One region of the Nostoc sp. DedQUE08 genome, then DNA from elsewhere that is predicted to be linked to it. Evidence: riboswitches for the same ligand, from Rfam matches in the RefSeq annotation. Region 1 holds a riboswitch; the other holds the start of a gene.
The links. A riboswitch is a leader RNA that binds a small molecule or an ion and turns the genes downstream of it on or off. The one in region 1 is predicted to bind cobalamin.
Positions count from the first base shown of each region.

Region 1 (16,183 bases):
GCACCTTCACCTCGAAGGGCATAAAAATAAACGTTTTGGGCAGGAGAAATGGCAATTACTGCTTCAAAGTCATCCGCATTTAGAATACTGAGAATAATTTGGTAATTAGAATGTCCATCCATATAAAACTTCGTACCATCAATCGGGTCAAGTGTTACTAAGTAATCACCTTCTGAACCGAGTTCGATAGCGCGAAAATATTTGGTATTATTAGAACTTTCATATTCTTCACCATAAAAGCAAATATCTGGAAAAGTTCCTAGTAATACTACTTCTACTAGATTTTGAATAGCCACATCTGCATCAGTAAGTGCAGCACTAAAAAAGTTATTTGCTTCTTCTTTAGCGGGAAGTGCAGCAATTTTTGGTTGTAGAAAATGGGCATAGGCTGCTGCTACCTTGAGATGGGGAAGTAAAGTCTCTAAAATTAATCGAGTAGTTGGTGTTGTGGACATTGCAGCAAACTCCTTTTAGAAATAATCTATCGTCAACAGGGCGATAGAATTCTATATCTAGACAAAATTACGGTATCATTTGGATGCAATGATACCACCGTTGCTATATTACTTTAATCTGTATGTCTCCAAGAGCCTATAGAGCGATCGCAAGTTTTATTGCAAAATAAAGGGTTTAAGACCGAACGTCAACACTTAGTACAGTATTTCATTAATTCATCGCGAATTAAATTTGACCATACCTTGCATTGTTAATACATCGGCTTGTATTGTTAAGGGAACTCCAAGAAAAAATTATCCAATATTGTGGGGTGGGCATCTTGCCCGCCATCTAAACGCGTAGCAAGATCCCTGTAAAGGTACAATTTTGAATTGTTATTAATGGTTTTAGGAAACTTTTTCGAGCTTCTTCTGAGTAATTTTGGATAGATTGTGGCCTTTGAGTAATGAAGGTGCGCCAACAAGAGTACCTAGAATGAGCAGGCTAAGGATAGAAGTGGGTTCAGAAACAGTGACTATGGTTGCAGAAAAACTAATAGGTAACTCACTATCTTCTAATCCTAAATTTTCAAAACCTGGTATGAGGGGCGGCGCAGAAAATACCTCTAAATAACCTGGTGTCGGCAAAAAACTCGCGAAAAATGGACTAGAATAGTTTCCTCCAGAAGTGGAATATCCAAAACCATCACCTGTTAACTGCTGAGTATTAAGACTAATTAAATTATCAACATTAAAAGGTTCGTTTCCTGGGATTGGAGTTCCAGCGGATTGCAGACCAGTAATTGTTTCACCATTTCGCGTACCAGTAATTCCAGTAATTAAGTAAAAACCCAAATCGTTAGGGGTGTCATTAGTAGTGAAAGTACCATTCGCCTCTATGCCAGTACCAGAATAATTCCAACTCCAACTTAAAGCAGAAGCAGCTGGCATTGTCCCGAAAACTAATCCAGATGTGGTGGCGAGGGCTATGGCAGATAGAGCTAAATTTTTCATGGAAGTCGTTACTGCGATCGCGGATCTTGTAGAAGGTTCCCGTGTATTATACGGAAGGAAAGATAGTATTATCAATCTTGGCTATTTCCTTAGCAGCGATCTAATAACCACGCCAAAGCGGTATCAACATTATTAACCTGCTCCCCTGGCGGTATCGCTGGACGATTTACCATCACAACCTTTACGCCCAGTTCTCGCGCGGCAATAATCTTGGGCTTTGTGGCATCGCCACCGCTATTTTTACTGACGATGGTATCAATGTTATTTTCAATCAGAATTTGTCTTTCATTATTGAGGGTAAAAGGCCCGCGATCGCACAATACCATCCCCGACGGTACTAAAGCATCATCGGTAGGAGGGTCAATCATCCGCATCAAAAACCAAATTTTCTCCAAATGAGCAAAAGCGGCGAGTTCTTGCCTGCCAACTGTCAAAAACACTCGCTGTGACTGATTTTGCAGCGCAGTTGCTGCGGCTGCAACACTGTCAACTTCAATCCAGCGATCGCCACTTTCTTTTTCCCAAGGCGGACGGATTAACATCAAACGGGGTACTGCAACTTCCGTTGCCGCATCTGCCGCATTGAAGGAAATCTGACTAGCGAAAGGATGGGTTGCATCAATTAATAAGTCGATTTGCATGACTCGCAGATAGCTAGCTAATCCAGCCACACCCCCGAAGCCTCCAACCCGTAAATCGCCCAACGGTACTGACGGTTCGCGGGTACGGCCAGCTAGAGAGGTGATTACTTCTAACCCTTGGATAGTCGTAACTTTGGCAGCTAATTCTGCTGCATCACCCGTCCCACCCAGAATCAAAACGCGCATCATTTAGATAAAGGTGGAATCTTTGCTAAAATCCCCTTTTTCATTGCTTCTGGACGCTCTGACCAAGGCAGCAAACCATCTGCTTTAGCATAGTATTGACTAGCACATTCCAGCACCGCAGAGGCACTCCCATCAACGGCTAAATCACCAAATAAATATGTTAATTTGCCTTTGGCACTAAAGGCGACTACACAAGAACGATTACAAGCACTCATACATTCAACTTCTTGAATTGGGAATTGATCTCGTAACTCCCAATCTTGTGCCAGCTGCTGAAGTTGGTGTAGAAGTTTTTCACCACCACTTTCACCTAAGCGTTTTCCATTTTGCCAAACACTGGCACAGGTTTTGCAAACAAATAAAGTATGTTCAGCAACATCCAAGGGATTAGTTGGGGAAATATTTACAGTCGTAGTCATCTGTACCTCGCAGATATGTGAAACTAATAAATCGATTTCGGCGGGCATCCTGACTCACTCAACTTGAGATTTTCTTTAATCTCAAATTGGTTCACAGTTGCGGGACAGTGCCGGATTTGCACCGGACTTTCCCCGTTACCTCTGGTAGCTGACTCCCACCAGAACCGAATAACCTTATCGATCGTACACTAAAGTTATCGGAGAATACGAAACAATAAGCTTTGCGCCAACTATCAAACTGGACGACAACCAGATAAAATACTGTGCATATTTACTACTTGTCCAATAACTGCGATCGCAGGCGCACCAAATCCAGTTTGCTCTACCTGATTGACAATTGTTTCTAATGTTCCAATCAATTCTTCTTGTTCTGGGCGCGTACCCCAGCGCACCAAAGCAATCGGCGTTTCTAAATTCAACCCAGCCGTAATTAATTCTTCCACAATATAAGGCAGATTGTGAATTCCCATATAAATTACAATGGTTTCGGAACCGTGAGCGATCGCACTCCAATTTACTTGCGGTCTATACTTACCCGCCGCTTCATGACCAGTTACAAATGTCACCGATGAACTATATAGCCGATGCGTCAAAGGAATACCTGCATAAGCTGCTGCTGCAATTCCCGAAGTGATACCTGGCACAACTTCCGTTGATATTCCAGCTTTGACTAATTCTTCCATCTCTTCGCCACCGCGACCAAAGATAAAGGGATCGCCACCCTTGAGCCGCACTACAATTGCACTATCCTGCGCTTTATCAATCAGCAATTGAGTTGTTTCTGACTGCAACAACGAATGTCTCCCAGCACGTTTACCAGCATTAATTTGCTCGGCTTGGGGATTAATCATTGCCAAAATTGCCGGACTCACCAAGGCATCGTAGATGACTACATCTGCACATTCCAACAAACCTTTTGCCTTCAAGGTAATTAGTCCTGGATCTCCTGGCCCTGCACCGACTAAATAAACCTTTCCTAAATACTTGTTTTTTTGTGTCATTGTGCGGTTCATCTATCTATTAAATCCCAAATTAGCTCGGCTAATTCTGCACTTGCTCCCAGTGGCTCTGCCAATTGGAAATTCACCGCAGAAAATTGTAATTTTAGTTCCTCTATTGAGGTGGCGATCGCATCGGTTATTCCACCAGCGAATAAAAAGTATGGCAGAATTGCAATTTCCCGATAACCAGCATCCACCAATTCTTTCACCCGTGATTCTAAACTAGGAGGCCCAGCCCAATAAGCAGTCACGGCTGGCAAACTCGCCGCTATTGCTTCCACAGTTTTTTGCGAACCTGGGCGACGGCTACCATGAGCTAAGAGAATCCATGCTTCTGCTTTCATAGCAGCTATTTGTTTTGCCAGCAATTTCTCTAAATTAGGGTGAGAGCCTAAATATGGTTGCAATTCAATGATGATATCTTGACCAGCAGCCTGTTGGGCGAGTGCTACTTCGGCAGGAATATCTGTCATCACATGGACTCCCGGCAGTAGAAATAGCGGTACAATTTTGAGACGATTTTCATTTTGAGACAGTGGGCAATCGCCAAAAGCGCTTTTAGCAAATTGTTGAATCTGCTCGTGTAAAGGCTGAGGATTCATTTCTAAAGCAGCGATGCCAACTAAATGTTCGCTATTTACTGAGTTATGGTTTTTTGACAATTTGTGACACACCAGCCTAGCTAGTTGTTGCATAGCAATTTCTGGGCGCGGGTCGCGGCTTCCGTGAGATAGTAGTAGATAGGCAGATGACATCGGTAATTGAATTCTTAGTTACTATTTTTATTTAAGATTAAGCCGGGGATAATAAGTACTCTGGTAATTATTGAAACTATTATTAATTATTAAATAGAAGTATTCTTAACCACTTTTATATTCTCCCCTACTCCTTACGTTATTGTTCTTCGGCAGTGTAAGTATAAAATTGATCGAAAGCTCCTACCGTTTCAAATTTGTACGAAGGTATCCAAGAGTTTATTTTTAAATCTGTACGGTAAATGCTAAAAATCACGAAATCTTGCCTTTCTGTGGTCTTGGCAATAATTTTTTGGATTTGTGGGTTAGCCGAGTCAACTAACCGATCGCAATTAAAACGAATTAAATTTTCAAGAATATTCGTAGTTTTATTACATACATCGGTTTTTAAGTATTTTGTCAGCCGTTGAACTGCATATTCTTCATATTCAACTTGACTGGGATTGGTTTTCGCCATTGTCACACCCAAGGCGGCAAGTCCTACTGCTGCTCCAGTATACGCGATGATGGTCAATGGTTTCATATTTTCCAAGTAAAATTCGTTGTAATCGTCAGACTCCAGAGACTCTAAATCAACTAAGTCCGTTCCTTGAAGAAAAACTCTTGATCGCTTGCCAAATTGTTGCTATAATTCAAATTGTTGAATGGCGAGCGTAGCCAAGTGGTTAAGGCAGTGGTTTGTGGTACCACCATTCGTGGGTTCGAGTCCCATCGTTCGCCCTACATAATTTCATATTTATAGCTATACTCCTATTAAAGGTGTGTTGTATGGTGCGAACAATCATAAGCATCACTTTACCAACAATTGTCATCTCATAAGTTTATAGACTTGCAAGGATTGCAAGTCTATAATAATTCATTAGATTATCTTATTAAATAAGTTTATGTATATAAGCAAAATTACTTGCTAAATTAAAATTAGGTATGCAATGCCTTATATCCTTTTGGGCTGATGCGATCGAGGCAAGTAATATCACTTTTAATTATTTTATTCTTTTACTATATAGTGAGTGCCTCGATTTCATCGTAATTCTGCTTCTGCAAACCTCTGTCCTTTTAAACCCAAGCTCTGGACTGTTGAAGCTATAAATTTAGGCTTTGCAGCACCCTTTAATTGGACTGCTGTTTGTTTTAATAGCTTTTTAAGCCAAGAAGTTAATACCGCTCAAAAGAAGGGATGCTGAATTTTCAAACCTTGTTTGAATCAATACCAGGATTGTATATCGTCTACTCACTCGACTTAGTGATTGTCGCCGGAAGTGATGCTTACTTTCGGGCGACCAAGACCAAACGAGAAGAGGTCGTTGGTCGCCATTTATTCGAGGTTTTTCCGGATAATCCCGACGATCCAAATGCTACTGGAGTTCGGAATTTACGTGCCTCGTTAGAAAACGTACTCAAGTATCGCCAGCCTCAGACAATGGCAGTGCAGAAGTATGACATTCGCCGCCCGGAATCAGAAGGCGGTGGCTTTGAGGAGCGGTACTGGACACCAACCAACTCGCCAGTCTTTGATGAAAACGGTGAAATGACGCACATTATTCATCGAGCCGAAGATGTCACCGAATTTATGCGGGTGCAGCAACAGCGAAACGAACAGCGTCAGTTGAATAAATCACTCCAGACTCGCACCGACCAAATGGAGATGGAAATTTATACTAGAGTGCAGGAGTTACGAGAGGTCAACGAACAACTGCAAGCGGCGAATGAGGCATTGTCAGAACTCGATCGCGCCAAAACCGTTTTTTTCAGCAATATCTCCCACGAGTTTCGCACGCCTTTAACACTGATGTTGAGTCCCCTCGAAGACTTGTTACTCGACACTCAAACCCCATTAGTGCCCCAACAGCGCGATCGCCTTGAACTCGTGCAGCGAAGCGGACTCCGGTTACTGAAATTAGTCAACACGCTGCTTGATTTTTCGCGGCTGGAAGCGGGGCGAATGCAAGCATCATATCAACCAATTGACTTAGCCGCATTCACAACAGAGCTAGCTAGTATGTTTTGCTCGCTCATGAAACAGGCTGGTCTGGAGTTCGCGATCGACTGTCCGACCTTGCCAGAGGCAATCTATATCGATCGCCAAATGTGGGAGAAAATTGTATTTAATTTATTATCGAATGCCTTTAAGTTTACGTTGACGGGAACCATCACCGTTCGATTGCAGCGCGATCGCAATACTGTTAATTTAATCGTTGAAGATACTGGAAGTGGCATTCCAGAAGCTGAAATTTCGCGTCTGTTTGAACGGTTTTATCAAGTCAAAGGGTTACAGGGACGAAGTTTTGAAGGCTCTGGAATTGGCTTATCGCTCGTGCAAGAACTGGTGAAGTTGCATGGCGGTACTATCAGCGTTACCAGCATCTTAGGAGAGGGTAGCCGATTTACAGTTTCGATTCCAACTGGGTGCGCGCATTTACCACAAGAACGGTTAAATGCCCCTGAGACTGTGGCATCAAACACACTCAGCGCCACGCCATACCTTGAAGAAGCTTCGCGCTGGCTTTTGGAAGAAGCAGGGGGGCAGGGGGGCAGAGGAGATACGGAGAAAGAAGGTAGTTTTAATAGAGTGTTTTTCGCCTCTGCTCCTTTGCTCCTTTCCTCCTCTGCTTGTGCCCGTATCCTCTTAGCAGATGACAACGCCGATATGCGCGATTATATGCGGCGATTGTTGAGTCAACGGTATGAGGTTGAGGCAGTCGCTGATGGAATGGCGGCTTTGGCTGCAATCCAGGTACAGCACCCGGATTTGATTCTCAGTGATGTAATGATGCCGGGGCTGGGTGGGTATGAGTTGCTACATCAACTGCGGGCTGACCCCCAAACCAGAGAATTGCCCGTGATTTTGCTGTCAGCGCGGGCGGGTGAAGAGGCTCGTGTAGAAGGGCTGGCAGCGGGAGCCGATGATTATTTAATCAAACCGTTTTCGGCTCGCGAACTACTGGCTCGTGTTGAGTCAACTTTAAAACTGATAGATATCCGCAAACAAGCGGCTCAGACACTGCAAGCCAGCGAACAGCAGCTTAAACTTGCTCTGGAGACGAGCAAACTCGGCTCTTGGCAACTTGATATTAAGACCAATGTTCTGTCTACTTCTGACCAGTGCAAAGTCAACTATGGTCTGCCGATTAATACTGATTTCTCGCACAAAGTTCTAATGGAGCGGATTCATCCAGAAGATCGGACTTGGGTGCAGGCGGCAATTCTAGATTCGATTACCAACAGCAGCAATTATGAGGTGGAGTATCGCACTGTTTGGGATGATGGCAGCACGCACTGGGCGCTGGTTCGGGGGCATATAATTGACGACGAGGCGGGAAATCCAAAACGCATGATCGGGATTTCCATCGATATTAGCGATCGCAAACAAGCCGAAGCTGACTTACGGGAAACCCACGTGCAATTGGAGTCCGCTTTAGCAGCAGGAGCCATTTACACATGGCGGTGGAAGATTTCTGAGAATCTAGTAATCGTGAATGCAGCCTTTGCTCGCTTGTTTGGCGTTGACCCTGTGGAAGCAACAATAGGTTTGCCGATTGAACTGTTTGTCCAAGCAATGCACGAAGAAGACCGCCCACAAACGGTTGCTGCAATTAATCAGGCGATCGCAACCGGGGAAGAATATTTTAGTGAGTACCGCGTTTATACGGCAAGAGGCGAGGAGCGCTGGCTTGCCGCACGCGGTCGAGTTGAATATGCTGCTGATGGCAGACCGATTGCTTTTCCTGGAGCATTAGCAGACATCACCGAACACAAACAAGCCGAATCCGCTTTGCGCCAATCTGAGGAACGCTATCGAACTTTGTTTGAGTCCATTGACGAAGGCTTTTGTGTAATTGAAGTGCTATTTGATGCAAACAGTAAGCCCATCGATTATCGCTTTTTGGAAATAAATCCGGCGTTCGAGAAACAAACGGGACTCAAGGACGCACAAGGCAAAAGGATGCGCGAGTTAACTCCAAATCATGAAGAGCATTGGTTTGAAATTTACGGTAAAATTGTCCTAACAGGGCAACCCCATCGCTTTGAGAATCGCGCCGAAGCGCTGCACCGTTGGTTTGACGTATATGCGTTTCCCATTGGCCAGCCACAGAGCCGAAAAGTAGCGATATTGTTTAACGATATTACCGATCGCAAGCAAATTGAAGCGACTTTGAAAGCAAGCAACGAACGGCTGAAGCTGCTTTCAGAAGTTGCCAACGATCTGTTGCTCAACGAAGATCCCAAGGTATTTTTAGCCAGTTTATTTGAAAAAATTTCGACTTATTTGGGACTGGAAGTTTTCTTTAATTACTTGTTTCAAGAAGACCAGCAACGCCTTGAACTTAATACCTATGGGGGTATCTCAGAAGACATCGCTTTATCCGCTAAATTTTTGGAGTTAGGGCAGGGTGTATGTGGTTATGCGGTACAACATCGCCAGCCAGCTATCGTTGAAAATGCCCTCTCAACCACCGATCGACTTCCTATTCCAGTTCATCATTCAAGCGGCATCAGAGCTTATGCTAGTCATCCGTTAATCGTGGGCGAACGCGTCTTAGGCACTCTGGGACTGGGAACTCGTCAACGCGATCGCTTTACGCCCGACGAACTCGACCTCATGCAAACAGTAGCCAATCAACTAGCTGTTGCCTTAGAGCGATCGCGTCTAATTGCAGAGCTACAGGCACGAGCCGAAGCGTTAGATCGAAGTAATCGCATTAAAGATGAGTTCTTGGCAGTTCTTTCCCATGAACTGAGAACGCCGATGAATCCAATTCTGGGATGGTCAAAACTGTTGCAGCAAGGAAAGCTAGATGCCCAAAAAACGAATGCTGCGATCGCCACGATTGAGCGCAACGCCCAGCTTCAAGTGCAACTCATTGATGACTTGCTGGACATTTCCCGGATTTTGCGCGGCAAAATGAGCTTATCAACCTCACCCATTGACCTCAATACAGTGATTTGGGCCGCGCTGGAAACAGTTCGGTTAGCCGCTGAAGCCAAGTCAATCCAAATTCAGACTATCGTCTCGCCCGTTTTGGGCGTGGTAGTCGGGGATGCAGGGCGATTGCAACAAGTCGTGTGGAATCTGCTGTCGAATGCCGTTAAGTTTACACATAATGGGGGACAAGTCACGATTGCCCTATCTCAAGCTGAAAATCGCGCCCAAATTCAAATCACCGATACTGGAAAAGGAATTAGTGGCGACTTTTTGCCCTACGTGTTTGAGCATTTCCGGCAAGAAGATAGTGCAACCACCCGCAAATTCGGCGGACTAGGGTTGGGATTGGCGATTGTGCGCCAAATTGTGGAAATGCACGGTGGAACCGTAACAGCAGAAAGTCCAGGTGTTGGGCTAGGAGCGACATTTACGGTTAAAATTCCACTTGCACCTCAGTTAACTCAAGCACCAACCTTAGAGCGATCGCCCGTTCAGGAAGGTGATTTGAACGGCATTCAGATTTTAGTCGTCGATGATGAAACGGACTCGCGAGACTTCATCGCTTTTGTTTTAGAACAATATGGGGCGATCGTCACTGCTGTTGGATCTGGGACTGAGGCGCTGCAAGCGATCGCCCAATCCATTCCCAACATCATCATCAGTGACATTGGGATGCCAGAGATGAATGGCTATATGCTGATCCGACAAATTCGTACCCTTGGGCTTGAGCAAGGGGGACAAATTCCCGCTATTGCTTTAACAGCTTATGCCGGAGAACTCGATCGGCAGCAAGCGATCGCCGCCGGATTTCAACGTCATGTCCCCAAACCTATCGATCCAGAAACTTTGGTGGCGATCGTCGTCGAAATGTGAACTTACAGCAGAATTCAGAGTTCAGAATTCAAAATTTAAAATAGTTAAAAAATCAGAAGAACATTTGATGAATAAATATACAAATTATTCTAAATTATTCTATATTTTTTTGACAAAGAGATAATAGCGGCACAATTACTTATTCTCAAAATTAGCACAATATCGCCAATACTCAAGTTGCAGAATAAATTATTTATATGCACTATAAAAATGAATATTAGCACTCTGAAATAATTAAAAAATATTGATTTAAAAGTCTTATAGAGCTTGATAAGTAGGTCGGCGTAAATAATTATCGTTGGGATAAAGCAGAGGGCAGGGAGCAAGGAGCAAGAAGAAAAAGGGTTTGAGCCTTATTTATTTTTCTTCACACAGTTTGGTTTTATTGTGCCAACTTACTTAGTTAAATCTTTTCCTTCTAGATGTGCTGATAATCAAAATATACGCAAATAAATGATATAGTAAAGATTACATTAAGCAATTGAGGGTGCGATAATTTGTGCCCCAAATATTATTATGCAGTTATTTAGTAACCTCTATCAAAAGAAATAAAAATTGTATTCCTTTAGTGAGATCCAAAAATACTGAGTCATAGATACTTTAGGTAAAGAAGAACACGCTTTAAGTGTCTGCTAAAAAGTTGATACTTGTATGTACACAGGTAAATATAATTTATCTGTGTTGTTTCGTGTTTATATATGTCTAACAAAAGGTGGAGGCTTATTTGTCTTGCCTAGAAAGTTAACAATGCAAACATCGTCATTTAGTGGAGTTGCTATGTCTGAATTGCTTCAAGCAGTCTTAGATAGTGAAGAAAGAAGTGATTTACGTTCTTTTCTTAGTGAATTACGCCAAAAAGAAAAGAAGTACTTACTACGGAACGACATACTGAATGTATATAGTGAGTATTGCTCCAAGTCTCAGAAACCTGAGACTTTTTACACTTCTTCTGAGTTGGGAAAACTCATTTACTATACTCAGGAAATAATTCAAGAGGACTCAAACTTCTGTTTCATCATCCGTTCTAAGATTGCCAGCCAAGAAGTTTACTGGCTGACATCAGACTTAAGCATTCAGCCGATGACGGTGCAGGATTTGTTGGATCTGCGCGATCGCTTGGTAAACAAATATCATCCCAACGAAGGCGACCTGCTAGAATTGGACTTCGGCCCGTTTTATGACTACACCCCAATCATCCGCGACCCCAAAAATATTGGTAAAGGAGTACAATTTCTCAACCGCTATCTATCCAGCAAAATATTTCAAGATTCCAAACAATTGCTCGACAGCTTATTGAATTTCTTGCGCCTGCACCACTACAACGGTGTGCAACTGCTACTCAACGATCGCATTCAATCACAGCAGCAACTTTCCGAGCAAGTTAAGAAAGCGATCGGCTTTGTTAATAATCGCCCCGATGATGAACCCTACGAACAATTCCGGTTTCAATTGCAGTCAATGGGTTTTGAGCCGGGTTGGGGTAACACCGCAGCGCGAGTGCGGGAAACTTTAAATATTCTCGATGAATTGATTGATTCTGCCGATCCTCAGACTTTAGAAGCATTCATTTCTCGTGTCCCGATGATTTTTAGGATCGTCTTGGTGTCAGCTCACGGTTGGTTTGGGCAAGAGGGAGTGTTGGGGCGTCCCGATACTGGCGGTCAGGTAGTTTACGTTCTTGACCAGGCAAAAAGCCTAGAGAAGCAGTTACAAGAAGATGTCCTGCTTGCGGGTTTAGAGAAATTGAATGTCGAGCCAAAGGTAATTATTCTCACCCGCTTGATTCCCAATAGTGATGGCACCCTTTGTAATCAACGGCTAGAAAAAGTTCACGGTAGCGAAAATGCCTGGATTTTGCGAGTGCCTTTACGGGAATTTAATCCTAACATGACTCAAAACTGGATTTCCCGGTTTGAGTTTTGGCCTTATCTAGAAACTTTCGCCATTGATTCCGAAAGAGAACTACGGGCAGAATTTCACGGCACACCTGACTTAATAGTTGGAAACTATACTGATGGGAATTTAGTAGCATTCTTGCTGGCGCGACGGCTGAAAGTTACTCAATGCAATGTTGCCCATGCTTTAGAAAAATCTAAATACTTGTTCAGTAACCTCTACTGGCAAGAATTAGAGGATAAATATCACTTTTCATTGCAATTCACAGCTGATTTGATTGCCATGAATGCTGCCAATTTTGTGATTAGCAGCACCTACCAAGAAATTGTCGGAACACCGGATAGTGTGGGACAGTACGAGTCATATAAATGCTTCACCATGCCGGAGTTGTATCATGTTACCAATGGCATTGAATTATTTAGCCCCAAATTTAATGTTGTACCGCCGGGAGTAAATGAAAATAATTACTTCCCTTACACGCGGATTAAAGACCGAGTAGAGAGCGATCGCCAACGCCTTGCAGAAATGCTTTTTACTCTGGAAGATCCCACGCAAATCTTTGGCAAACTCGACGATCCTAACAAGCGCCCTCTCTTCTCAATGGCGCGTCTTGACCACATCAAAAACCTCACAGGTTTAGCTGAATGTTATGGTCAAAGTAAAGAATTACAAGAGCATTGCAACTTAATTTTAGTCGCGGGTAAGTTACGCGTCGAAGAATCAGATGATAACGAAGAACGCAGCGAAATTATCAAACTTTACCAAATAATTGACCAGTACAATCTCCACGGGAAAATTCGTTGGTTGGGTGTGCGCCTCTCTAAAACTGATTCTGGTGAAATTTATCGAGTCATTGCCGATCGTCAGGGGATTTTTGTCCAATCAGCTTTATTTGAAGCTTTTGGTTTAACAATTTTAGAGGCGATGGTTTCAGGATTGCCAACTCTTGCCACACAGTTTGGCGGGCCACTGGAGATTATTCAAGATAAGGTGAATGGCTTTTTGATTAACCCAACGAATTTAGAAGAGACAGCCAGCAAAATTGTGGACTTCATCACTAAATGCGAACAAAATCCTAACTATTGGAGTGAAATTTCTCAGCGAGGAATTGACCGAGTTTACAGCACCTATACTTGGAAAATTCACACTAGCAAGCTGTTATCATTAGCACGGATTTATGGCTTCTGGAACTTTACCTCTATGGAAAATCGGGAAGATTTGTTGCGTTATCTTGAGGCTTTGTTCTATTTAATTTACAAGCCAAGAGCGCAACAGCTATTAGAACAGCATCAGTACCGATAATAAGTGAGGAGTGAAGAGTGAAGAGTGAGTAATTATGAAAATCTAAAATTCTCCTAACTCCTAACTCCTAACTCCTAACTTTTAACTAAATTGTCAACGCACTCCAAGTTCGTTGGCCAACTACTCCATCCACACCTAAATTTTGCTGGTTTTGAAAGGCTTTGACAGCAGTCTCTGTTAGTGCGCCAAAAATCCCATCTACTCTCACAGCATAACCGTTAGACACTAATAACTGTTGTAAGGCTCTGACAGCAATACCAGAACTACCGAAATAAAGAGTCGGTAGAGGCTGGCTACTAAACTTCTGAAACCGTCTTGTAGCCTTTGTACGGACTTTACCTCCAGACTGAAAAGACTTCTTAGGCTTACCTAAATTAGAAGAAATTAGTCCCAGATTCTTTTTGCTAATTTTCTGAAGTATGTGTTCTTTTTCTAGTTTTAGCGCTGAGAGAGAAGCCTGGGAAATCTCATCTGTCTGCATAAATTCAGGTGGCGTAACTTTAGCAGCTATCTCTAACTGACTCTGTTTTGACTGGTTTACATCATTTTCCATCTGAAATAATTGCTGCTGTGGCAAATTGATCCCAGATGCTTGTCTTATTGTTAACACGCCCGTCATCATCAGGCCAATTTCATTCATTTTAGTTTATTTTACTTCAACCAATATTTCTTTTAACCAACATTTGCTGTCCAGGATAGTACATACTGACCAAATAAAAAGTCATGTACTAATTTTTCCAGGTAATATTTTCATGTTCATATTTGCTCACCCCCGATCCCATTTAATCAGATTAATATCATTAATCAAGCCATCAAGTTATCAGACATACTATCTAAATCAATGGTTTAGACAATAACATACTAAGTAAGTCGCTGTGAATATTTATCATCAGGTTCAGACAGGAGGCAGGTGGTCACTGAGCGTAGTCGAAGTGAGGCAGAAGGCAGAAGGAAAGAGGGTTTTAGTCCACTTTACTTTTATTAACATAGTTTGATTTTTCCCGCCTGTTCTACTTATACGATCGCCAGGGAATCGCATCAAACAAATTTATCTAGTTATATTTAGCTCATGCTTGATATGCTGATGTTACTTTTATCATGTTTATACTGCCAGTAAAAATACTACTTAATTCATTGAGGCAGTTTTTTAACTATTGATTAAAAGCTCTTAATTTCAAATACTTTTTATCAATCACAATTTCTGTAAATACGGTTTACTTAAGGATTATTGGTCTTTGAAGACGCGATTTATCGCGTCTCTATAATAAGGGTTTTGTTGCTCATTCTGAACTGTATTGCAACTTATGTCGCTCCTTCAAGCTATTCTCGAAAAGCTCACACTTTCACCTCAAAAGAATGAAACCGCACAACCTTGTTGCACGGTATGGAATTGGAGTTAAAGTTTAGATACTACATGAACAAATTACACAGAGGCACTGAACATAATGTTTGTGCAATTCTCTTTTCTAATCTGTGTTAATTTTTATATCATTTTGAAACTTTGAGAAAGAATGCACCTTAATCAAAAAGTGTGTAGGTGTAGGTAGCCCTTAGATATCGCTTAGTACTCTAAGTTGTGGATATTGAAAAACTTTTTACCTTTTATCATCTCGCCACAAAGCAATACCGCCTAATAAACCAGTGATATTGGGGATGAGTTTGACATTTAACGGCAGCTGTAAATTCACTCTCACCGCTTCACCACCGCCAATGTAAAGGTAGTCATAATTAAACAGATGTTGCAAGGATGCGATCGCTTTTTCTAAACGCCTATTCCATCTTTTCTCACCAATTTTTTCTAACTCTGCACGCCCCAACTGTTGCTCAAAAGTCTCTCCTTTGCGAAACGGATGATGCCCCATTTCCATATTTGGTACCAGCTTACCATCTACAAATAAAGCCGAACCAAACCCCGTACCCAGAGTAATCACCAATTCGACACCTTTACCAGCGATCGCACCAAATCCCTGCATGTCTGCATCATTAATCACCCGTACAGGCTTGTTTAAGTGTTTTAATAATGCTTTTTCCAAATCAAATCCGATCCAATCTGGATGTAAATTTACCGCTGTTTCCGTGACTCCACAGCGCACCACACCAGGAAAACCGACCGAAACACGATGAAATTCACCTTGAGCGGCGGCTAAAACTACAATTGCATTAATTACAACCTCCGGTGTCGCAGGTTGCGGTGTATCTAAACGCGCTCTTTCTGTTACAGGATGCCCCGTAATATCCAAAACCATAGCCTTAACACCACTACCGCCAATATCAACCGATAGGGTACGAATCGATCCATTTTCTTCAACCATTGAGTTACATCCTTGTTAATGCTTGTTATTTCGTTATTAATTATGCTCTGCTGCATTTGATAATATCTTGGATGTTTGGAGAGTCTCTATATTGGTGGAGAGAAGGCAGATGCAGTAAATTTTTCCCCCCTGCCCCCTGCCCCTCTGCCTCTTTACCCTATGCCCGAATGGCACGCTTGTTAAGCACAAACCCCTGATATAACCGGATGAGAGGGTGTGGGGGGTAGGGTGTAGGGTGTAGGGAATCAAGAAAATGTTGAACTCCTTGACGCAACTAAAGGTTAATTGTCTTAAACACTACACCCAACACCCTACCCCCAACACCCTGCCAAACACGAGGTTTCACGTTTTCTTAGTGACATTTACCCTATGCCCAAAGTTAAAAATCCCATACATTCAATGCCGGACAGCATCTAGATTTGTTAA
Region 1 is NZ_JAVRCD010000051.1:43,271-59,453, reverse strand. Features, by position in the region: gene RMY64_RS27405 (inositol monophosphatase family protein) at 1-455, opposite strand, end outside; gene RMY64_RS27400 (PEP-CTERM sorting domain-containing protein) at 843-1,448, opposite strand; gene RMY64_RS27395 (cobalt-precorrin-6A reductase) at 1,538-2,275, opposite strand; gene RMY64_RS27390 (DUF1636 family protein) at 2,275-2,694, opposite strand; cobalamin riboswitch at 2,716-2,878, opposite strand; gene cobA (uroporphyrinogen-III C-methyltransferase) at 2,928-3,707, opposite strand; gene RMY64_RS27380 (sirohydrochlorin chelatase) at 3,704-4,450, opposite strand; gene RMY64_RS27375 (DUF4359 domain-containing protein) at 4,590-4,973, opposite strand; tRNA gene RMY64_RS27370 (tRNA-His) at 5,098-5,170, shown strand; gene RMY64_RS27365 (ATP-binding protein) at 5,628-10,247, shown strand; gene RMY64_RS27360 (sucrose synthase) at 11,025-13,445, shown strand; gene RMY64_RS27355 (peptidoglycan-binding domain-containing protein) at 13,531-14,085, opposite strand; gene RMY64_RS27350 (ROK family protein) at 15,041-15,757, opposite strand.

Region 2 (16,183 bases), on a different contig from region 1:
TAGACAACCTCAACAAGCTCACTGAAGGTACAGAACTTGCTGATAAGTCTCTGGAAGAAGTGATTAAAACTTCTTTCCAAGACTCCTCTAAAGTGGGAATCTTCAACAACGCTGCCCAAGTTTGGAACCACACCTTCTTCTGGAATTCTTTGAAACCACAAGGTGGTGGCACACCCACAGGTGAACTCGCAGCCAAAATCGATAAAGATTTTGGTAGCTTTGACAAATTCAAGGAAGAGTTCTCTAACGCGGCTGCAACTCAATTCGGCAGTGGGTGGTCTTGGCTGATCGATGATGGTGGTACGCTAAAGGTGATCAAAACACCAAATGCAGAAAATCCCCTAGCTCATGGTAAGAAGGCACTCTTAACCTTGGATGTTTGGGAACACGCCTACTACATTGACTATAAAAACGCCCGTCCAGCGTTCATCAAGAATTTCCTAGAAAACTTGGTCAACTGGGACTTCGCTGCTGAAAACTTGGCTAAAGCTTAATTACTTGCCAGTTTTGAACTGGTTGCGATGTCTTTTAGTCAGCTAATTTGCGGCTACGTAGTTTGTGCCAGATATTTAAAGTAGAAATAATTCACTTAACACCTTTGTCAGCAGTCACGACAGTAGTCAGTCAAGTTTAAATTGATGGGTAAGTGAGTTCGTAGTCAGGACTTTAGTCCTTATTTTCTAAGCACTAAAGTCCTGACTACAAACCCTGAAAACTAGCTTGACATTGTACTAATATCGTGACTGTTTTTGGTTAGGCGTTGAGGGGGATGGTGGAGAAATCAAAATATAAAATATATGGATAGCAAAGAACTAGCGCAATACATCGAAGCAACGAATAGCATCTCTAAACCTTGGGTATTGGTACAACTGCGTCTCAAAAAATTGCAAGAGCGTCGAGCAACTCTGACAAACGATGTTTATACCAAAGAATTAGAAGATATTTACCAAGACTTGATGAAATTAGGTGAATGGTGGCGTGGTATTGAAGATGAGGTATTTTAAAGTGAGGAGTTATGAGTTATGAGTTTTGCTAACTTTTAACTCCTAACTCCTAACTCTTAACTTAAAACACAACCTGATGGCTCAAGCTCTCGATCAAGTCGATTACGATACTCTCGATGCTGCAAAACGACGCTTCATTGATGCTGCAAAACGCACACTTGGCTTTGCAAGCGCTTATGGCATCGTCCCCGCGTCAGGTTTGGGAGCAAGTGCTAACGCTTTCAGCTTCAACCTTGCTCCGTTTGTACAGGCGGGGGCTAAAGAACTTTCGATGACACTTGTGCCGGAAGGACTGGGCACCGCAGACGATACCCGCCCTGACGATCTTTCCGAAGAAGAACTTCGACGATTCTGGTGGAACATTGGGATTAAGATCATCTCGTGTCTGACGAACGACGCCGCAACTTCAGGTATGCAGACTATACTTCTCGGTCTTTATCTGCCTTCGAGTACTCCTGAAACAATTTTTACTCCCGCTTTCCTTGATGGGTTTCTTGATGGAGTAGTAGAAGGCTGCAAACGAGTCGGGTGTGTCTATCTCTCAGGGGAAACTCCTCAACTAAAAACCAAGATGATTCCAGGGCGGCTCGACATCGCTGGCTCGGTTTTTGGGGTTATGCCGGCTGGTGTCGCTCCTATTGATAGCTCGCGTCTGGATGCCGGAAATACCATTGTTTTGGTGGAAAGTTCGGGCCCCCATGAGAACGGTTTTACCCCACTGCGAAAGCTTGCTGAGTCGCTTCCTGATGGCTACAGAACAAAACTTCCGAGTGGGCAAGAGTTCTGGGAAGCGATGAATGCTGCTTCGTATCTTTACACGTCCCTTGTACAGGCGGTGCTGGGCGAAGGAATTCGTCCCACAGCGATGGAGAATATCACTGGTCATGGTTGGCAAAAGCTGATGCGGTCGGTGAAGCCGCTTCGGTACGTTATCGAAACAATGCTCCCAGTACCAGAGATATTTACATTTGTTGAGAGTCATCTTGAGGGCGGGGCCGAGACGATGCTTTCGGTGTTCAATTACGGTGCAGGATTCGCATTCTATACAGAATCAAAGCAGGATGCAGAGAGAATTGTCCTACTTGCAAGAGAACATCAACTTTCGGCTGCGATCGCTGGAAGAGTTGAAGCGTCTCTTTCCCGCGAGGTAGTGATAGAACCCCTTGGAGTCACCTTGAAGGGAGATTCTTTTGGAATTGCGCGAGGGGTATAATGCAACCCAAGCGTAGGCATAGCCAGTCGTAGACATCGCTAGTTTTCTCGAAGCTATTTTAGGCTCACTTATGCGATGCCTGCGGTGAGCTACGCTTATGCTAAAGTCATTTTGGTTAGAAAAAAGCTGTAATTACAGAGAAAAATAATATTTTTTACACACAAAATCAATTTGCATTTCCGGCTTATTAGAAATAATTACCGTACTAAACCTTTCTTTTCTAGGTCATTTAGCACAGATGCTATAGGTGCATTTATGAAAAACTGGATGTAACATTTACTACTACCTAATAATAAAGTAGTGCGAATCACCCATGACTGCTGAGATTAAGATTTGCTAACGTAGTCTTAACATATTGAAAAATTTGCTGAGAAAGCTGAGAAAGTAGCAGCCGATACTAATTTTTAGTGTAGGTTCTTTCTCATCCAAAGATGTGGCATTTTGGTGTGTTAAGGATAAATATTTTTCTTCAGAGGGGGTTATGGCTGTAAATTTGACCCGTACTACAACTTCGGCAGAACTTTTAAAGCAAGTATTCCGTAACATTGATGCGCATAGTTGTCCAAAGTTATTCAACTTTCACATGCACACTGTCTACTCGGATGGTAGATTGCAGCCTAGTGCATTGATGGAGCAGGCGATCGCTATTGGGTTAAAAGGGTTAGCCATCACCGATCATCATGGTATTCTCGGCTATCAAGCGGCCCTTGCTTGGTTAGAAGATTGGAAGTGGAATAATCCTCATGTAACCACTCCTCACCTGTGGAGTGGCGTGGAAATCAATGCCAGCCTTTTGAATATAGAAGTTCACATTTTGGCTTACGCTTTTGCAACAGAACATCCTAGTATGAAACCCTATCTGCAAAGAAGGCCGACTACAGGGCAAGAATATCAGGCAAGTAACGTGATTGCCGCTATTCATGAAGCTGGGGGATTGGCAGTTCTGGCTCATCCAGCTCGTTACAAGCGATCGCTTTTTGACTTAATTCCAGCTGCGTCCGAAAAGGGCATTGATGGTGTGGAAACTTTCTACGCCTACAATAACCCTAACCCTTGGAAACCCAGCGTATTGGAATCAGAACAAGTGCAAAAGTTGGCTGATGAATACTTTCTTTTCAATACCTGTGGTACTGATAGCCACGGTTTGAGTCTGCTACAACGCTTGTAAAGATGAATCAATTTTTTTCAATCTCCTGGTTCAATCTGCCAGGAGGTTATCTTTTTTTGGATGCTCAATAGTCAATTTGTTTTAAAGTTAATTTCAAGAAATTGAGAAGCTATCTTGATTGTCTCTTTGGCAGCTTTTTCCTTACGTTCGCTATAGCGGTCTGTGAGATAATCAACTTTGTCACGCAATAGCAAGGTAAATTTGTAAAGTTCTTCCATCACATCGACAACGCGATCGCGGTAGGGCGAATCTTTCATAGTGCCGTCTTCGTTAAACTCCTGATATGCTTTAGCGACTGACGATTGATTGGGGATCGCGAACATCCGCATCCAGCGTCCAAGAATTCTTAATGTGTTGACAGCGTTAAAAGACTGAGATCCTCCACTCACTTGCATCACAGCCAAAGTTCTTCCTTGAGTCGGGCGAACGGCTCCAATACTGAGCGGAATCCAATCAATTTGATTTTTCATAATGCCAGAAATCTGACCGTGCAACTCTGGGCTAGACCAAACTTGCCCTTCTGACCACAAGCTTAATTGACGCAACTCCTGCACCTTTGTGTGGGTGTCAAGTACGCTACCGTAAATCGGCAGTTCACGGGGATCGAAAAACTTCACCTCTGCTCCAAATTCTTCAATGATGCGTGCGGCTTCCTCTGCCAAAAGGCGGCTATAGGAACGCTCGCGCAGGGAGCCATACAAAAATAAAATTCTGGGGGGATGGTCAAATGTCGTCATGATAATTGGTTAGGGATTTCCAAGAAATAAAGCATCCTTGTAATGCTTATCAAGCAGGTGTAATTTCTTGATTTACAGACTCAATTAATTGAGTGACCCGTTCTTTGATTTCATCGCGGACTCTCGGAAAAATTTCTGGTTGTTCTGCTGGATCGTCTAACTGCCAATCTTCAAATACTTCTCGCACAACCCACTCAGGCGGTAAATTTACGCCACAGCCACACAAAGAAATCACGATATCAAAGTCTTGTGCTTGGAAATCACTCAGGGGTTTGGAGTGTTGATCGGTAATGTCGATACCAATTTCTTTCATGGTTGCGATCGCTTCTGGTCTAACCTGACTTGCTTCCAACCCAGAGCTAATCACTGCAATCTTTCCTTTACCAAGAGTTTTAGCAAAACCTTCCGCCATTTGGGAACGGGCAGAATTCTTTTTGCAGACAAACATCACACGTTTCATGGTTCAACTCCTTTGAATAATTTGGCTAAATTTAAAAGATTCTCGATTCAGATGGCAAAAAATAACGTTTTTCAAACCAGAAAGCCACATTAACCAGACCAATCAATACAGGCACTTCCACCAGAGGCCCGACGACGGCGGCAAAAGCAACACCCGAATTAATGCCAAATACTGCGATCGCCACTGCGATCGCTAGTTCAAAATTATTTCCTGCCGATGTAAAGGCGACACTTGCGGCTCTAGAATAGTCTGTTTTAACGCGCCAAGCCATGTAAAAGCTGACCAAAAACATGATGAAGAAGTAGACGATCAAGGGAATTGCAATCTTCACCACATCGAAGGGGATCTGAACAATCAAATTCCCTTTCAAGCTGAACATAACGACGATTGTAAATAATAAAGCAATCAGTGTGATGGGGCTGATTTTAGGCACAAATTCCTCGTGATACCACTGCTTGCTTTTCACTTTTACTAAGAAGTAACGAGTGAAAAATCCAGCTAAAAAGGGAATACCGAGATAGATAAACACACTTTTGGCAATCTCAGCAATGCTGACATTAACAACACTGCCTTGTAAACCAAACAGTGGCGGCAGTACAGTAATGAAAAACCAGGCATAAGGACTATAAAAGATGACTTGAAAGATGCTATTAAAGGCAACCAAGCCAGCCGTATATTCTGTATTGCCTCGTGCCAAGTCACTCCACACAACTACCATTGCAATACACCGGGCTAATCCAATCAGAATCAATCCTGTCATGTATTCTGGGTAATTATGTAAGAAGATAGCTGCCAGAGCAAACATCAAAATTGGCCCAACGATCCAATTTTGAATTAGTGAAACACCAAGAATTTTTCCGTTGCGAAATACATCCCCTAATTCTTCATACCGCACCTTGGCTAAGGGCGGATACATCATCAAAATTAACCCGATGGCGATCGCTATATTGGTTGCTCCCACCTGGAACTGATTGATAAAGGCTTCTACTCCAGGAAAGAAATAGCCTAGACCAACACCGATCGCCATTGCTAAAAAAATCCACAAGGTTAGGAAACGGTCAATAAAAGAGAGGCGTTTTGAAGTATTTTTGTTCATTACAATTAACCCCATACATGAATGCAGGAGCTTCGAGCAGAAATTTCAGATTATTCAATCCAACATCCAAAATTGAAAATCTAAAATTCGTGAGTTATATCAAGAGTATATCTCCATCATTTCAAAAAAAATTGATTTATCAATGCCTATAAAACTAAAATTAAACGAAATATTACAAAAAAAATTGATGAATATTTAAGGATCGCAGGGGGGACGAATAGGTAATATGGGGCTAAAGCGGCGGAATTCTGCTAAATACTGCTCTAAGACAGCAAACTGCGGTAGATTGAGGCTGTAGTAAATCCAGCGCCCTTCTTGACGAGCGCGAACTAAACCCGCTTCTTTCAAGGTTTTGAGGTGAAAAGACAGTTTAGATTGAGTAGTTCCCAGGTGTTCACACAGGTCACAGACGCATAGTTCTTGAGAGCGCAGCAGTTCTAATACCTTAATCCGTAGGGGGTCAGACAGGGCATGAAAGCCAGCAGCGATCGTATCAGGAGTGAAGGTGCTATTAGAAGCCATCAACTTTTATTGAAGTATTTCTTTATGGTCAAGTCTTAATCATCAGTTAAAGAATACCTTAACTAAAAAGGAAAGATCAGTCTATAGTCGATTTTTGGTGGGAATTACAATCATTGAGAAATAGGGTACCTCGGCTGGATCGACTTCATCTAGGGGGATGATACGTTGCTGTGATGTTGATGCCCGCTCAATATATCTTGCTCGTGACGCTAGCCCTAATTTATGCAGGATATCTCGTACTTTGGTAAAGTGACGACCTAGCTTCATAATTGCGGCGGCATCAGTCATTAGCAGATGTGTAGTCAGTTCTTCTGCTGGCAACGGGGCGGGTAAGACTGTGAGAATATCATTGTAGTAGGTGAAAGGTACACCCAAGGCTACCGGACAAGTCATCAGCGAGGAAACTCCGGGGACAACTTCTGTTTCGTATTGGTCGCATAACCGCGTGAACAGGTACATAAATGAACCATAGAAAAATGGATCGCCCTCGCACAGTACCACGACATCTCGACCTGCTGCTAGATGCTCGGCAATTGGTTCAATTTCCTGGTCATAAATAGATTTTGCCTTTTCTGGTTCCAAAGCGCGGGGGAGGTGAAATAGTACCTCGATTTGATTGCCAGGAAGATACTGCGCCACGATCGCTCTAGCGATACTTTCTTTATCTGTGGCTGATTGATAAGCTACTACAGGAGCCGCACGTAATAACCGCAGCGCTTTGAGGGTCAATAGTTCGGGATCGCCCGGGCCGACACCAATTCCATAAAGACGACCTTTAGGTTGCATATTCATTCTTCCTCCGTTGCCAGGGCGTTAACTGCTGCTGCCGCGATCGCACTTCCACCGCGCCGACCGTGTAAGGTTAAAAATGGTACATTCCTGCTATCTGCTGCCAGTGCGGCTTTTGATTCGGCTGCACCGACAAAGCCCACTGGAAAGCCCAAGATAATCGCAGGTTTGGGCACTCCTGCATCGAGTATTTCTAACAGTCGGAACAGGGCTGTGGGCGCATTCCCAATTGCAATTACTGAGCCTTCCAGGTGCGATCGCCATAATTCTATAGCTGCCGCCGACCTTGTAGTACCCATACGCTGGGAAAGTTCTGGCACTTCTGGCTCGTTGAGGGTACAGATAACTTGATTGTTTGCAGACAACCGCCGTCTGGTAACGCCATCAGCAACCATTCGGCAATCGCACAGTATTGGCGCTCCTGCGGCCAGTGCTGCTCTTGCGGATTGCACTGCTGTTGGTGAATATCCCAAGTCTGTGACAATATCCGTCATTCCACAGGCATGAATTAGACGCACAGCAACTTTTGCTACATCTGGTGGCAGCACATCTAGGTTCGCTTCTGACCGAATGATTGCGAAGGAATTACGGTAAATTTCGTTGGCATCTCGGATATAGTCGGGCATTCAATTTGGGATTTTAGATTTTAAATTTTGGATTGATTTGTTAGTTAGTATAGATACTTCTTTTTTAATAGAAGAATACCTAATTTAATTAACCGCAAAGAACACAGAGTCAGAGAAAGGGAGGAATCAATCATCTGTATTTATCTGTGGTTCCATTTTCTAAATATTTATTAAATAACTGCTGTAATTGTGCTATTGGATATCGATTAGCAAATTCTCCAAAGGACTTATCAGAATTTAAGCGTTGAATTTTATATACATATAGCATCCGCTCTATTAATGTAGGTAATTCAGCAAAATTTACATATTGATATAGTTCGCGTCCGAATTTCTGATTGCTGTCACCAACATAAACGTGATAACCTTCCACAGTTCTATTTTCAGCCTCAATGCTGACGCCAAGGAGAGTAATATCACTTTTGCTATGCTGGGCACAAGATTTTTCGCAGCCAGTAAAGTGGATATTAACTGGGTAATCGAGAGTAACGCGAGTTTTAAGATACTCTGCCAATGCCAACGCATGACTTTTAGTGTCAGTGGCAGAAGCGGCGCAACCTTTTTTTCCTGAACAGGCAACTAATCCGCCCTTGATATTGGTTGCAGAGCAATCTAATCCTAATAAAGCAATTTCACTTTGGACATCAGCAACCCATCGTTGAGGAATATCTGTCAGGAGCAAATTTTGCCAAGGGGTTAGCCTGAGAGTTCCACTACCGTATTTTGCTGCTAAATCTGCTAAACCGCGTATCTGTCTACTTTCCAATCGGCCAAGGGGCAAGACAACACCAATGTAAAATAAGCCTTGCTGACGTTGGGGATGGATGCCAATATGCTGATATTTTTCCCCTTTGCCTTCCTCTACAGTGTACACACACATCGAATTACCCCCCTTAATCCCCCCTTGGAAAGGGGGGAAACTAGAAATACAGTTCCCTCCCCTTGGAAAGGGGAGGGTTAGGGAGGGGTAAAACTTACGCTTAAACTCTGATGAGTGAACTGTTTCAGACTTGTGTGTACACCGTAGCTTGCCTTGCTCGGAGAGTAGGTCTTTTCTTATTTCACTGTACAAAAAAGAAAAAGGTAAACGCTGCTCAACTTCTTGGAGATAATTTTCACAACCCAAAGTATTCAATAACTCTCTCAAACGTAGCCGCCGCTTACTCGTAGGATGACTATAAGCTAGATAGACATCCGCTAAAGCTGCTAAGACGGGCAAACAGTCTTCTGGTGATAACAAAATTCCCGTATCGCTGGGGGGTTGACCGTTCTCGCCAACACTGAGATAGAGACGAAAATAAACCTGATCGTTAAGTAAGACAGCTGCAAAGGCGATATCATTCAAGCGATCGCACACTTGAATTATCCCACCACCATCAAAGCAAACGCTAAATTTGGCCGACAGTCCCGAAAGCGCCGGATGTGCAGCAATATAATCATCCCAACCTTGGACAAAAGGGCGAGTGTCGATTAATTCTTGGGGATCGATACCAGCAGTTGGACTGGTCATAATATTGCGGATTTGGTCTACAACAGTATTGTCAGAACCCAATCCCATATTTTGTAGATATTTCAGAACCTCAGCATTTATCCCGGTGCGGATTTCACGAACTTGTAGGTTAGCTCGATTAGTCACATCTAGATAGCCGCCACCGTGCTGTTCTGCTATATCTGCGATCGCACGGCACTGCTGACTACTAATAATTCCACCTGGTATTCTAACGCGAGATAATATACCATCTGCGGCAGGAGTAGCATAAAACAAGCCAGGACAAGTGGCAAATCTAGAAACCAAACTTAGAACTCCTTCCCCGTGCAACGCAGGGAGTAGACGGTGAGTGTGTCTTGAGGACATCCTGAGAGTTGGCATTCTGACTTGGGTCATCCCATCACAGCTGCGGCACAGTCCCGGAATTTCACCGGAGTTTCCCAACTCTCAGCTTTAGTAATTTAGACTTTGTTGAGGTTATAGATATCAACCAGACATCATCCAGATAATTATCTTACATTACTATGGTGATAAATTTTAACTGAGCTGATCCACTACCGATCGAAAGATATAGTTCTTGAAGCTAATCTATAAATTGAATTTAGTTATGGCTCAGGCAGGAATGCTTGAGCCTTTTTGCTGCAAAACTTGCTTTAGAAAAAGTTAGGCGATCGCCGCTTCACGAGTAGCAACTTTGCTAAACTGATTTACCGGACGAGGTAAACCAAGATTTTCGCGCAGGGTTCCTGCTTCATACTCTGTACGGAACAGACCGCGACGTTGCAATTCAGGAATTACCAAGTCTACAAACTCATCCAATCCTCCCGGCAACCAGGGCGGCATAATATTAAAGCCATCTGCCCCACCATTGACAAACCAATCTTCTAGCTGATCGGCAATTTGTTCTGGTGTGCCTAAAATCTGACGATGCCCACGCGCTCCAGCTATCGACAAATACAGCTGTCGAATCGTTAAATTCTCTCTGTTAGCTAGGTCAATCAGAAGTTGCTGACGGCTTTTACCCCCGTTAGTCTCTGGTAGCTCCGGCAACGGCCCGTCCAATGGATAGCCGGATAGGTCAAATCCACCGATCATTGAGCCAAGCAAATTTAAGCCGACTACCGGATCGATCAACTCCTGAATCTGATCGAATCTGTCTTTAGCTTCTTGCTCGGTTTTGCCGATAACTGGGAATACACCTGGCATAATCTTAAGATGGTCAGGTGAGCGCCCGTATTGAGCCAGTCTCCCTTTCACATCTGTATAGAATGCCTGAGCTTCTGCCAAGGTCTGCTGGGCAGTAAAAATTACCTCCGCCGTTTGTGCAGCCAGATCCTTACCATCCTCGGAAGACCCAGCTTGAATGATCACCGGATAACCTTGGATGGGACGCGCCACATTCAGCGGGCCGCGTACTGAAAAATGCTCGCCTTTGTGGTTGGGAACGTGCAGTTTATTTGGATCGAAGTAAATACCCGATTCCTTATCATGTAAGAAGGCGTCGTCCTCCCAACTATCCCAGAGTTTCGTGACTACATCCACAAACTCTTTGGCACGTTGATAACGTAGGGTATGCTCCATGTGCTTTTCCCGATTGAAATTCAACGCTTCAGCTTCGGTAGCAGAAGTTACGAGATTCCAACCGGCACGGCCACCGCTAAGATAATCTAATGATGCAAATTTGCGGGCGAGATGATAAGGCTCGTTGTAGGTGGTTGATACTGTGGCCGTCAAACCGATGTTTTCCGTGACCACAGACAAAGCCGACAACAGGGTAAGAGGTTCAAAGTGGACGAGTTTACCATTCCGGCTCAAAAGGTCGGCGCTTTGATTGCGGTCGCGCACAGCCACACCATCTGCAAAGAAGATCATGTCAAATTTGCCGCGTTCTGCCGTCTGTGCCAGCTTTTTATAATGCTGAAAGTTCAAACCAGCATTAGCTTGGGCTTCGGGGTGTCGCCATGACGCTACGTGATGACCAGTGCTGGGCAAGAATGCACCTAATCTAAGTTGAGGTTTTTTCGTACTCATGCTTTTTTTTGTAAAATCGTTGTGTTTTTAAATGCAGAGGCACGCAAAGTTAAGCCAGTGCGTTGCGCGGGTTCCCCGCGTTGTAGCAACTGGCGTAGCGCAGAGGAACGCAGAGTTTTGCCGAATTTATGCAATGTTGTACTAGGGTGTTATGAGTTAAATCACGTTAGTTTTTGGATTTTGAATTGCTTACACTGGCTGGGGTTTGAGTAAATCTGTTTTGGTAACAAATTCACTGAATGTACTTGCAACCTGCTGCGGTAATGCGATCGCTGGAGTTTGTAATGGCAACCTGGGAAATAATAATTCTGCAACTCGATAAGCTTCTTCGAGATGGGGATAACCTGAGAAAACAAAGGTATCAATTCCTAAATCGGCATATTCCAGCATTCGTGCTGCAACTGTGTCTGGATCTCCAACTAAGGCAGTCCCAGCGCCGCCACGTACTAAGCCAACACCTGCCCATAAGTTGGGGCTAATTTCTAGGTTTTGGCGATTACCTTTATGCAGTTGGGCCATGCGGCGTTGTCCTTCTGATTCCGACTCAGCAAACCGCTGATGTGCGGCTGCTATGGTTTCATCATCGACATACTGAATCAGTTCATTAGCCGCATCCCAAGCTTTTTGCGTAGTTTCCCTGACTATGACGTGCATCCGAATCCCAAAGCGGACTGTTCTACCTTGTTCTGCTGCTAATCGCCGTACTTTTGTAATCTTTTCGGCAACTCGATCTGGTGGTTCACCCCAAGTTAAATACACATCAATATGTTTTGCTGCAACTTGGAGCGCCGCATCTGAAGAACCGCCAAAATATAAGGTGGGATAAGGCTTTTGTACGGGAGGAAATTGGAGTTTTGCCCCTTGAACTTGCAAATGGCGACCACTATAGGTTACTTCTTCACCTTGCATGAGCGATCGCCAAATTGTCAAAAACTCATCTGTAAGTTCATAACGCTGGTCATGATCTAAGAAAATCCCATCTTTTGCAAGTTCTTTGGTGTCGCCACCAGTGACAACATTCAGAATAATTCGACCATTAGAAATCTGGTCAAAAGTCGCAGCCATTCTAACCGCCAAAGAAGGCGACATAATTGCCGGGCGAAAGGCTACAAGAAACCGCAAGCGTTCTGTAACTGAAATTAATGAAGTAGCTACAATCCAAGTATCTTGTTTTTGTCCGGTACCAATCAACATCCCGCCATAGCCCAATTTATCAACAGCTTGGGCGATTTGCTGCATATAGGGATAAGTGGCTGGTCGCCTGCCGATTGTAGTACCTAAATAACGCTCGTCTCCCTGGGTCGGCAAATACCAAAAAACTTCCATTTTCTTATCTCCTGGCGCTATTTCTGACTAATGGTTTCCGGTGTGATGGCTGCATATTGTTCGCTAGTCAGCATCGCTTCTTTAATATTAATTGGCTTAGGTATCACTTTTTCTTTGGCAAACAAATCTGCAATCTTCTGTTGTTTGTCCATAATTTCAGGCGTAATTGGTCTTATACCGTAAGTTCGCCTTCCAACCATTGTTGTTAAAATATCTTCATCAATTTTGAGGTGAGGAATAGTCAGTTTTACAACTTCTGCTCGGTTTTTTTCAGCCCATTGACCTGTGTTATCTATCTCCTCAAGAACTAATCGCACTAATTTCGGGTTTTCTGTGGCAAATTTTCGCGCTGCCATGTAATATCCGCCCTGAGTAGAAATGCCACTAGCATCTCTCAAAACACGAGCATTGGCCTTTTTTTGGGCCACGGCTAAATAAGGGTCCCAAGTTACCCAGGCATCAATTTTTCCTTGAATAAAAGCATCACGGGCTTCTGAAGGAGGGAGGCTAAGAGCTTGAATATCAGTATATTTTAAACCAGCCTCTTCCAAAGCTTTTATTAATAAGTAATGGGAAGCAGAACCCTTTTGAAAAACTACTTTTTTACCTTTGAGATCGGCTAAAGTCCGAATCGGTGAATTCTTTTGAACGATAATTCCGCTTCCTTTCCCGGTACTGGGTTTATTACTAGCAATATAAACTAAAGATGTGCCAGCCGCTTGGGCAAATATCGGGGGAGTCTCGCCTACAGAGCCAATATCAACCCTGCCCACATTCATCGCTTCCATCAGTTGTGGCCCGGCGGCAAATTGCGCCCATTCCACGGAAATACCTAAAGGCTTGAGACGTTTCTCGATCAATCCTTTAAGTCTGAAAATATCCCCAAAACTTTGATACCCCATTCGGACAACTTTGGTTTTCAAGCCAATGGTTTGATTTGCTGAATTTGGGGTTTGGACTGAGCAACTGATTAAGGTTGTTGAGATTGCTAATAATCCAGGTAAAAGGAATAGTGAAAAACCTTGGAAAATCTTAACTTGTGGTTGTTTGAAGGCGGAAATCATGGACGTGATACTTTGTTTTTTAATTTGCTTTTGACTTATTTTGCCTATGTTCAGTTGTAGAGGCACACAGATGTGCGCCTCTAGTGTTGTATTGCTCCTAACCTAAAAATTTAGACTTTTTGAAGCTGAAGGTTCTTTTGGAATAGTTCTTGAACATTTTTCCAAGCATCAGCAGCAGCTTCGGCATTGTAGCTGGCCCGATGATTGCAAAAGAAGCCATGCCCTGCACCGGGATAACGGAAGATAGCATGAGTAATCTGATTTTTCTTCAATTCAGCCTCAATCTGTTCTGTATGTTCTAAGGGAATTCCCTGATCGTCAAGACCAAAGAAGGCGTAAATGGGGCCTTTAATCTCTGGAGTGCGGGTGATGGTTGGTTCTCCACCGCCGGGAGTTGAGTTGGGAATACCGCCACCATAGAAGGAAGCTGTAACTTTAATATCTGGTAAGGTGGCAGCTAGATAAACGACGTGACCACCAAAACAGAAACCAATAGAGCCGATCGCATCTCCTTGTACATTTGGTAGAGTTCTTAAGTAAGCGATCGCAGCCTTAATATCACTCAATATTTCCTCTGCTGTTGTCTTCTCCTTATATCCTCTTCCTTGCTGGACATCTTCAGGAGTATATCCACCCTCAAAACCGGGAGCGGTGCGTTGAAATAAAGTCGGTGCGATCGCCACATACCCCTCTTTGGCAAATTTCTCAGCAACTTCCCGAATGTGAATATTAACCCCAAAAATTTCCTGAATCACAATAACGGCTGGGAAGGTTCCCTTTTGTGCTGGTTCAGCTAAGTAAGCATCAATTTGCAAATCTCCGTTAGGGACTTTAACTTGAGCAGTGCGAATTTCTGTGTTTGTCATCTTAGGGATTAGCCTGTAATTGCTTTCAGGACGCGATGTTTTATGGTAATTTTTGTATAATACTACTTAAAATATATCGATTTATCGTAGTTTAAGAGTAGTATTTCACAAAGAATGTGCAAAGGCAAGTGCTTTGATTTAGAGATGTAGATGAATATAAGACCATACCAAGAATCTGATGCTGAATTAGTCAGTGCTTTGTGGCATGAGGTGTTTCCTAATAATCCGTCGCACAGCAGCCCAAAATTGGTAATCAGTCAGAAGCTTGCTGTACAACCTGAGTTGTTTTTCGTTACTGAGATTAACTCTGTGATTGTAGGGACTATCATGGCAGGATATGACGGGCATCGCGGTTGGCTATACACAGTTGCGGTCAGTCCTCAGTATCAACGACAGGGTATTGGTAGCAAGCTAGTGCAGCACGCAGAGAGAGTATTGATAGCGATGGGATGCCTCAAAATCAATCTCCAAGTTCGTGTCTCCAACGCAGAAGTAGTTGAGTTTTATAGAAAACTTGGCTATCTCATTGAAGAACGCATCAGTATGGGAAAGCTTGTTATATAGATGTTTGGTGAGTTTGAACAAAAAAACTTTAAAAATACGCCAGTATTACAGCAAAAGGTGATTGTAGCGCTACCAACTTTAACCCAAATTAGGAGAAAAATTTATGAAGCTTAATGCAGTTCATCATATTCAAGTAACCTATCCTCTTGAAGTGGAGGAAGCAATGCTATCTTTCTACAGCAAAGTTTTGGGACTGACTGAAATTGTCAGACCTGATGTCATGAAAAATGATTCAGGAGCGTGGTACAAGTTGGGAGACATTGAACTGCACGTAAGTAGTGAGAAAAACGCCAATAACCAAGCATCTAGACGGCATTTTTGTTTCCAAGTCGATAACTTGAACGCCTTTGAAGAACACCTAAAAGAGCATGGAATAGAAATTATTCCCGATCAACGACCACTTCCAGGATGCGTGCGGTTTTTTCTCCGAGATCCCGGTGGGAATCGTATAGAGATTGCAGAGTTTGTTAAGAGTACTTTTGCACAGCAACAAAATCGACACCACTTTTCAAATTTTCAACAACCAGTAAGTAATTCTCAATAAGCAATCGATTTTCTAGCTAGAAACCCTTACTGTGAAAACAATCGACACCATTCAACGTTCGCGCAGCGTCTCGTAGAGAAGTTATGACGCTTTTCAAGTTTCTGGCGAGTGGTGTCGATGAGTTCAATACATTTGGAAAAAGAGGATAGCATTTTACCTATGCTTGTCAAGATTTTGTCAATCTGACTCCTGTTAGCGCAGCGGGGCGTAGCCCATTCTGATTTCTGAATCAGGAGTCAAATCAACAATTTTCTCCTGATGTTTCACACGCACCAATACTTACCCAGGTGCTAGAACCATCTTGCCAATGTTCTTTCTTCCATATAGGGGCATTGTGTTTGAGCGTATCAATAGCATATTGGCAAGCTTCAAACGCCTCACTCCGATGAGGAGAACCCACAGCTACTAAAACGCTGATTTCCCCAACTTGCAAACGTCCAACACGATGATAAATCGCGACTCGATTCACATCAGACATAGATAAGCGAATATCAGTAGCAATTTGATAAAATATCCGCAACGCCATCGGTTCATAAGCTTGATACTCTAGAGCAATCACAGGTTTACCATCGGTTTGATTGCGAACCATACCACTCATCACAACCACAGCACCATTGGCTGGATCGTCGGATTTGGCATAGATTTCTTCCAGAGATAATGGTGCAAAGGTAATGGCAAAACTATCTT
Region 2 is NZ_JAVRCD010000016.1:76,649-92,831, forward strand. Features, by position in the region: gene RMY64_RS13325 (superoxide dismutase) at 1-494, shown strand, start outside; gene RMY64_RS13330 (hypothetical protein) at 798-1,004, shown strand; gene RMY64_RS13335 (AIR synthase related protein) at 1,276-2,217, shown strand; gene RMY64_RS13340 (PHP domain-containing protein) at 2,699-3,385, shown strand; gene arsH (arsenical resistance protein ArsH) at 3,457-4,122, opposite strand; gene arsC (arsenate reductase, glutathione/glutaredoxin type) at 4,172-4,582, opposite strand; gene arsB (ACR3 family arsenite efflux transporter) at 4,614-5,678, opposite strand; gene RMY64_RS13360 (metalloregulator ArsR/SmtB family transcription factor) at 5,874-6,200, opposite strand; gene RMY64_RS13365 (precorrin-2 C(20)-methyltransferase) at 6,282-6,986, opposite strand; gene RMY64_RS13370 (precorrin-8X methylmutase) at 6,989-7,615, opposite strand; gene cobG (precorrin-3B synthase) at 7,746-9,482, opposite strand; cobalamin riboswitch at 9,456-9,587, opposite strand; gene RMY64_RS13380 (LLM class flavin-dependent oxidoreductase) at 9,765-11,132, opposite strand; gene ssuD (FMNH2-dependent alkanesulfonate monooxygenase) at 11,322-12,458, opposite strand; gene RMY64_RS13390 (sulfonate ABC transporter substrate-binding protein) at 12,476-13,522, opposite strand; gene RMY64_RS13395 (dienelactone hydrolase family protein) at 13,633-14,388, opposite strand; gene RMY64_RS13400 (GNAT family acetyltransferase) at 14,539-14,952, shown strand; gene RMY64_RS13405 (VOC family protein) at 15,056-15,496, shown strand; gene RMY64_RS13410 (molybdenum cofactor biosynthesis protein MoaE) at 15,738-16,183, opposite strand, start outside.
Region 2: linked by a shared signal. The riboswitch ahead of cobG (precorrin-3B synthase) and the one ahead of RMY64_RS27390 (DUF1636 family protein) in region 1 are both predicted to bind cobalamin.